2 regions of the Kitasatospora sp. NPDC001159 genome follow, and region 1 is predicted to be linked to the other one. Evidence: riboswitches for the same ligand, from Rfam matches in the RefSeq annotation. Region 1 holds a riboswitch; the other holds the start of a gene.
What was found. Region 1 has a riboswitch for glycine ahead of gcvT (glycine cleavage system aminomethyltransferase GcvT). Riboswitches for the same ligand answer to the same signal wherever they lie in the genome.
Positions count from the first base shown of each region.

Region 2: another riboswitch for glycine. It lies ahead of gcvP (aminomethyl-transferring glycine dehydrogenase); the one in region 1 lies ahead of gcvT (glycine cleavage system aminomethyltransferase GcvT).

Region 1 is NZ_JBSFJV010000004.1:49,199-52,598, forward strand. Features, by position in the region: gene ACWC9T_RS03560 (enhanced serine sensitivity protein SseB C-terminal domain-containing protein) at 1-377, opposite strand, end outside; gene ACWC9T_RS03565 (enhanced serine sensitivity protein SseB C-terminal domain-containing protein) at 494-1,279, opposite strand; glycine riboswitch at 1,492-1,596, shown strand; gene gcvT (glycine cleavage system aminomethyltransferase GcvT) at 1,829-2,965, shown strand; gene gcvH (glycine cleavage system protein GcvH) at 3,055-3,400, shown strand, end outside.
Region 2 is NZ_JBSFJV010000010.1:117,589-120,988, reverse strand. Features, by position in the region: partial or broken gene ACWC9T_RS08275 (DUF2382 domain-containing protein) at 1-50, opposite strand, end outside; partial or broken gene ACWC9T_RS08270 (PRC-barrel domain-containing protein) at 456-851, opposite strand; glycine riboswitch at 1,077-1,180, shown strand; gene gcvP (aminomethyl-transferring glycine dehydrogenase) at 1,419-3,400, shown strand, end outside.

The DNA.
Region 1 (3,400 bases):
GCGTGCGGGTTGAGCCACAGGCCCCAGCGGGTGCGGTACAGCGAGGCGGCGATCTCCCGCCCGGAGATGACCTCGTGGGCCCGGGCCCAGCCGGAGGCCGTCAGCTGCTCGGGCGAGGTCACGGCCGGCGCGTAGCCGTGGCCGCTGATCTCCATGTTCCCGTACTGCGCGTCCGGACTGCCCGGCGTGCCGTGCCAGAGCAGCATCCAGACCTGACCGTCGGCCAGCGCGTGCAGCAGCCGCTCGTACGCGTCGAAGCGCTCCGGCGCGACCTCGCGCAGGGCGTGCTCCAACGCGCCCGGATCCGCCGCCGGGCGCCCGGCCGGCGCCTGGCCCCAGGGCCCCGGCACACCGCCCGTTCCCGCTCCCGCACTCATGCGCCCACCTCGCCGCGCCTCTTTCCTCAAACCAGCCGGCCCGTCGGCCGTCTGCACGCACCCTATGGCGCGGCACCGGCCACCGCCACGGCGACGTGCCTGTTAGCGGACCCCACTCACACCCGTGTGTAGAAAGGCAGTACCCGGGTGAGCAGCCACTCGACCACCGGGTCCTCGGCGAGGTCGAGAAGTACCAGGTGGACGCCGCCGGGCAGCGGCGCGGTTCCCAGCGCCCGGCCGAGCGCCTCGTTCACCGCGCCCGGGTCGGCCGGGGCGGCCGGGTCCAGCTGGACGCCCACGAACATCACGGTCGGTTCGCCCTCGATGCTGGCCAGCGCCCGGCGCGCGGTCAGCACCCCGGGCAGGGCCGACAGTTCCGCCCGGCAGGCGGCCAGGAAGTGCTCCGGGTCCTCGCCCGGCACCGGCTCGCGCAGCGCCACCCGGCCGCCGGTCGGCGCCTGAGGGTGCTGCTCCCAACGGTCTTCACGCGGCCCGCGGCGCAGCTCGGCCACGCCCTGCGGCGGCACCGGGATGCCCACCGCCGCCTCGGGGTTGACCGCGATGCCCACGCCCAGCGGCAGGCCGCGGGCGAACTCCCAGGCGGGCGCGATCGCGAAGGCCATCCCCGGCGCCTGCTGGAGGAACAGTTCCTGCGAGGAGAACACCGGCACGTACGGGTCGCCGGCCAGCTCGATGGTCGGCAGGTCCAGCGCCTGCCCGCTCGGGTCGCCCCCGGCCGGCAGCGGGATCCACACCTGGCTGCGGGCCAGCACCTCGATCACCCGCGGCGTCGCGCCCGGGTCGCCCAGCGCGGCCGTCAGCACCTGCTCCAGCTCGTTGGCCGGCCAGGCGCCGCCCGACGGCGCCGGCTCCGGCCCGCCCCACCCCTGCTGCTGCTCCACCGGGTACTCCATGCGCGCCTGAACCGCCCTCTGCCGGTCGGCTGCCCACTGCTGTGCCGACGCGGAGAAGTTTAGGGCTCGTGTTCGCCTCTGTGTCGTGTGACCGGTATGTCGTGTGACCGGGTCCCCCTCCCCTCCTCCGCGCGGACGTGCCATGATGTGCGCGTCCGTCGGCATGCGCCGCGGGCCCCCACAACTCCACACCGGCCGCTCGAACCCGCGCGGGAGAGCCCGGAGTGCCGCTCAGGCGGTACGGCCGGCGCCGAAGGAGCAAGTCCTCCCCGGAATCTCTCAGGCCCCCCTACCGCACGGGTTAGGCACATCTGGAAAGCGGCGCGCGGCCCTGTCGCGCGCCCACCCACGGTGCAAGCCGCCATGCTGTCCCCCAAGCTGGAAACAGCTGCGGGCAGGTGGGCGGTGAAGCTCTCAGGTTCGACGACAGATGGGGAGACCCACGCCGCCGCATGCCCGCGCGCAGGGTCGGGCCCCCGAGCGGGTCCGGTTCCGGCGCGTGCACCCCTGAGTGCCCCGACCGAGGAGTTCCTGGCCATGTCGTCCCTCCGCCTGACCGCGCTCGACGCGCTGCACCGCGCCCTCGGCGCGACCATGACCGACTTCGCCGGCTGGGACATGCCGCTGCGCTACGGCAGCGAGCGCGAGGAGCACCTCGCGGTCCGTACCAAGGCCGGTCTGTTCGACCTCTCGCACATGGGCGAGATCACCGTCACCGGCCCGCAGGCCGGCGAGATGCTGGACCACGCGCTGGTCGGCTTCGTCTCCGCGCTCGGTGAGCTGCGCGCCCGCTACACCATGATCTGCGCCGAGGACGGCGGCATCCTGGACGACCTGATCGTCTACCGCCTGCGCGAGGACGCCTTCCTGGTCGTCGCCAACGCCTCCAACGCCCAGCTGGTCCTGGACGAGCTGATCGCCCGCGCCAAGGGCTTCGACGCCGTCGTCACCGACGACCGCGACACCTACGCGCTGATCGCCGTCCAGGGTCCGGAGTCCACCGGGATCCTGGCCGGGACCACCGAGGCCGACCTGCCCGGCCTGAAGTACTACGCGATCCTCCCGGCCCAGGTCGCCGGCCGCAAGGTGCTGCTGGCCCGCACCGGCTACACCGGCGAGGACGGCTTCGAGATCTTCTGCCGCCCGGTCGACGCCGAGGCGATCTGGCAGGCGCTGACCGTCGCCGGCGAGGGCCACGGCCTGGTCCCGTGCGGCCTGTCCTGCCGCGACACCCTGCGCCTGGAGGCGGGCATGCCGCTGTACGGGCACGAGCTGTCCACCGACCTCACCCCGTTCGACGCGGGCCTGGGCCGGGTCGTCCGCTTCGACAAGACCACCAACGAGGGCGCCTTCGTCGGCCGCAAGGCGCTGGAGCAGGCCGCCGCCGCGGCCGAGACGCTGCGTGCTCAGGGCGGGGCACCGAAGGTGCTGGTCGGCCTGGTCTCCGAGGGCAAGCGGGTGCCGCGCGCCGAGTACACCGTGGTCTCCACCGAGGGCGCCCCGATCGGCCGGATCACCTCGGGCGCGCCGTCCCCGACCCTGGGCCGGCCGATCGCGATGGCCTACGTGGACGCGGCCCACGCGGCTCCCGGCACCACCGTCGCGGTGGACGTGCGCGGCAAGCACGAGCCGGTCCAGGTCGTGGCGCTGCCGTTCTACAAGCGCGCCCGCTGACACCCGCCTTTCCCCGTACCCGCACGTCGAAGCCGTCCGCGCGGCGGCCCGCTTCGTCGTACCCGCTTCCCATCCTGGAGAATGACGCCATGAGCAACCCCCAGCACCTGCAGTACACCAAGGAGCACGAGTGGCTGACGGCCGCCGAGGACGGTGTCTCCACGGTCGGTATCACCAAGCACGCCGCCGACGCGCTCGGTGACATCGTCTACGTGCAGCTGCCCGAGGTCGGCGACGCCGTGACCGCCGGCGAGACCTGCGGCGAGCTGGAGTCCACCAAGTCGGTCAGCGACCTGTACTCCCCGGTGACCGGCGAGGTCACCGAGGTCAACCAGGACGTCCTGGACGACAACGCCCTGGTCAACAGCGCCCCCTTCGAGGGCGGCTGGCTGTTCAAGGTCCGCGTGGAGTCCACGGACGAGCTGCTCAGCGCCG
Region 2 (3,400 bases), on a different contig from region 1:
TTCGCGGTGCCCAGGATGTGCCACTGGGTGGTGATGTCCAGCCGCTCCTCACGGCAGGTGATCTCGACCGGGCCGCTCGGGGCCGAGGAGGAGGCGGCGCCGCCGGTGGCGGGCGCACGGGCGGCCCTGGTCTCGGCGGGCCGCGGCTTGGGCTCGACGGCGGGGGTGGCGGCGGGTGTGGGGGTGCCGACGGTCCGCGCCTTGGCCTCCGTGGCGGTGCTGCTGGTGGTGGCGGTGGTCGTCGTCGGGCCGGGATCGGGGGAGGGGAAAGCGAGCGGCTTGGTGGCCGCGGCGGCCGGAGTGGTGCCGAAGTCGAGGTCGCGTTGGGCGGTCCGGCTGCCCTCCTCGGCGGCTGGAGTGGTGCCGAAGTCGAGGTCGCGTTGGGCGGTCCGGCTGCCCTCCTCGGCGGCTGGAGTGGTGCTGAAGTCGAGGTCGGGCTGGGCGGTCCGGCTGCCCTCCTCGGCGGCTGGAGCGGTGCTGAAGTCGAGGTCGGGCTGGGCGGTCCGGCCGCCCTCCGAGCCGGTCGGGCGGCCATCCACCTGGGTGTCCAGGCCGTAGTAGCGGTAGAGCTGGAGCTCCTGGGCGGGCGAGAGGTGCTGGCCCACGCCGAAGTCCGGCGAGTCCTTCACCAGCGACTTGTCGTACGGCACCCGGAGCTCGTTGTCGGAGAACTCGCTGGTGGTGAGCGGGACGAAGGCGTCCCGGCCGAAGACGCCGGTCCGGACGGCTGCCCATTCCGGCTGGCCGGTGGCGTCGTCCAGGTACACCTCGTCGACCGTGCCGATCTTGTCTCCGTTGCGGTCGACCGCTTTGTGGCCGATGAGGTCCCGGGGGTCGATGTCGGTCTGCACTCTTGCCCTCCAGTGCGCTGCGCCTGCGGAACTCCCGCAGGTACGGCGGGTCGGAGCGCCGTCCCGTCCGCCACTTCACACCAAAAGGCATGAATCGGACGGGCGCGACCGGGGTGCGCCGGACGGGCTCCGCGCTGGGCCGTCCGGGGGACGCGCGTAGACCTCGAGTGACCTGACGCACCCGTGATCGGAAGGCCTCCCGCTGGTACCCTGGGCGGCGACCGCCGAGCCCGCTCGGGAGAGTCCCCGACGGCGAAAACCGCTGGTCGGGGCGCCGAAGGAGCAACTCCTCCCCGGAATCTCTCAGGCATCCGTACCGTGCGGGATAGGTCACTCTGGAAAGCAGGGCAGGACCGCCGGCGCGGGAGCCGGCGATCACCACCCTCACCGACGGTGCAAGCCGACGGAGCGCCACCAGCGCGACGTGCGGGCGAAGCTCTCAGGTCCCGATGACAGAGGGGGAGGCCTTTCGGGTTCGTCCGCCCAGGCCGGTCCGCTGTCCGCAGCGGTGAACGCCGGTCGGCGTGCGTACCCCCGCCGGTCCGTGACCAGGAGGCCTCGACCACCATGAACGCCCAGCCGAACGCGGGACGCCCCACCGGCGCCTCGACCCTCACCGAGCTTGAGCTGGCCAGCCCCTTCGAGAACCGCCACATCGGCCCCGACGCTGCCGCGCAGGAGAAGATGCTGGCGTCCGTCGGCTACGGCTCGCTGGACGAGCTCGCCGCCACGGCCGTTCCCGAGGCGATCCGCTCCATCACCGCCCTGGACCTGCCCGCCGGCCGCAGCGAGGCGCAGGTCCTCGCCGAACTGCGCGAGCTGGCGAGCCACAACAAGGTGCTCCAGCCGATGATCGGCCTGGGCTACTACGGCACCTTCACCCCGCCGGTGATCCTGCGCAACGTCATGGAGAACCCGGCCTGGTACACCGCGTACACCCCGTACCAGCCGGAGATCTCGCAGGGCCGCCTGGAGGCGCTGCTCAACTTCCAGACCCTGGTCTCCGACCTGACCGGTCTGCCCACCTCCGGCTCCTCGCTGCTGGACGAGGGCACCGCGGCCGCCGAGGCGATGGCGCTGGCCCGCCGCGTCACCAAGGTCAAGGGCGGCGTCTTCCTGGTCGACGCCGAGACCCTGCCGCAGACCGTCGCGGTGATCAACACCCGCGCCGTGCCGACCGGCGTCGAGGTCGTCGTCGCCGACCTGTCCGAGGGCATCCCGGCCGAGATCGCCGAGCGCGGCGTCTTCGGTCTGCTGCTGCAGTACCCGGGCGCCACCGGTGTGGTCCGAGACCTCGCCCCGGTGATCGAGCAGGCGCACGGGCTGGGCGCGATCGTCGCCGTGGCCGCCGACCTGCTGGCGCTGACCCTGCTCAAGTCCCCGGGCTCGCTGGGCGCCGACATCGCCTGCGGCACCTCGCAGCGCTTCGGCGTGCCGATGGGCTTCGGCGGCCCGCACGCCGGTTACCTGTCGGTGCGTGCCGAGTACGCCCGCTCGCTGCCCGGCCGCCTGGTCGGCGTGTCCGTCGACGCCGACGGCAACCGCGCCTACCGCCTGGCGCTGCAGACCCGCGAGCAGCACATCCGCCGCGAGAAGGCCACCAGCAACATCTGCACCGCCCAGGTGCTGCTCGCCGTGATGGCCTCGATGTACGCGGTCTACCACGGCCCGGACGGTCTGGCCGACATCGCCCGCCGCACCCACCGCTACGCCGCCGCCCTCGCCGAGGGCCTGCGGGCGGGCGGCGTCGAGCTGCTGCACGGTGAGTTCTTCGACACCGTCACCGCCGTCGTCCCGGGCCGCGCCGCCGAGATCGCCGCCGCCGCCCGCACCCACGGCATCAACGTCCACCAGGACGGCGCGGACCGGATCTCGATCTCCACCGACGAGACCACCACCCGCGAGCACCTGGCCGGCGTCTGGGCCGCGTTCGGCGTGCCCGCCGTCGAGGTGGCCGAGGCCGCCGAGACGCTGCCCGCCGCACTGCTGCGCGAGGACGAGTACCTGACCCACCCGGTCTTCCACAGCCACCGCTCGGAGACCGCCATGCTGCGCTACCTGCGTCGCCTGTCGGACCGGGACTACGCGCTGGACCGCGGCATGATCCCGCTGGGCTCCTGCACCATGAAGCTCAACGCGACCACCGAGATGGAGGCGGTGACCTGGCCGGAGTTCGGCCAGCTGCACCCCTTCGCCCCGATCGACCAGGCCGAGGGCTTCCTGACCCTGATCCGCCAGCTGGAGCAGCAGCTGGTCGAGGTCACCGGCTACGACGCCGTCTCGATCCAGCCGAACGCCGGCTCCCAGGGCGAGCTGGCCGGCCTGCTGGCCGTCCGTGCCTACCACCACGCCAACGGTGACACCCAGCGCGACGTCTGCCTGATCCCGTCCTCGGCGCACGGCACCAACGCCGCCTCCGCGGTGATGGCCGGCATGCGCGTGGTCGTGGTGAAGACCCTGGTCGACGGCGACGTGGACGTCGAGGACCTGAAGGCCAAGATCGAGCAGCACCGCGACAACCTCTCGGTGCTGATGGTCACCTACCCGTC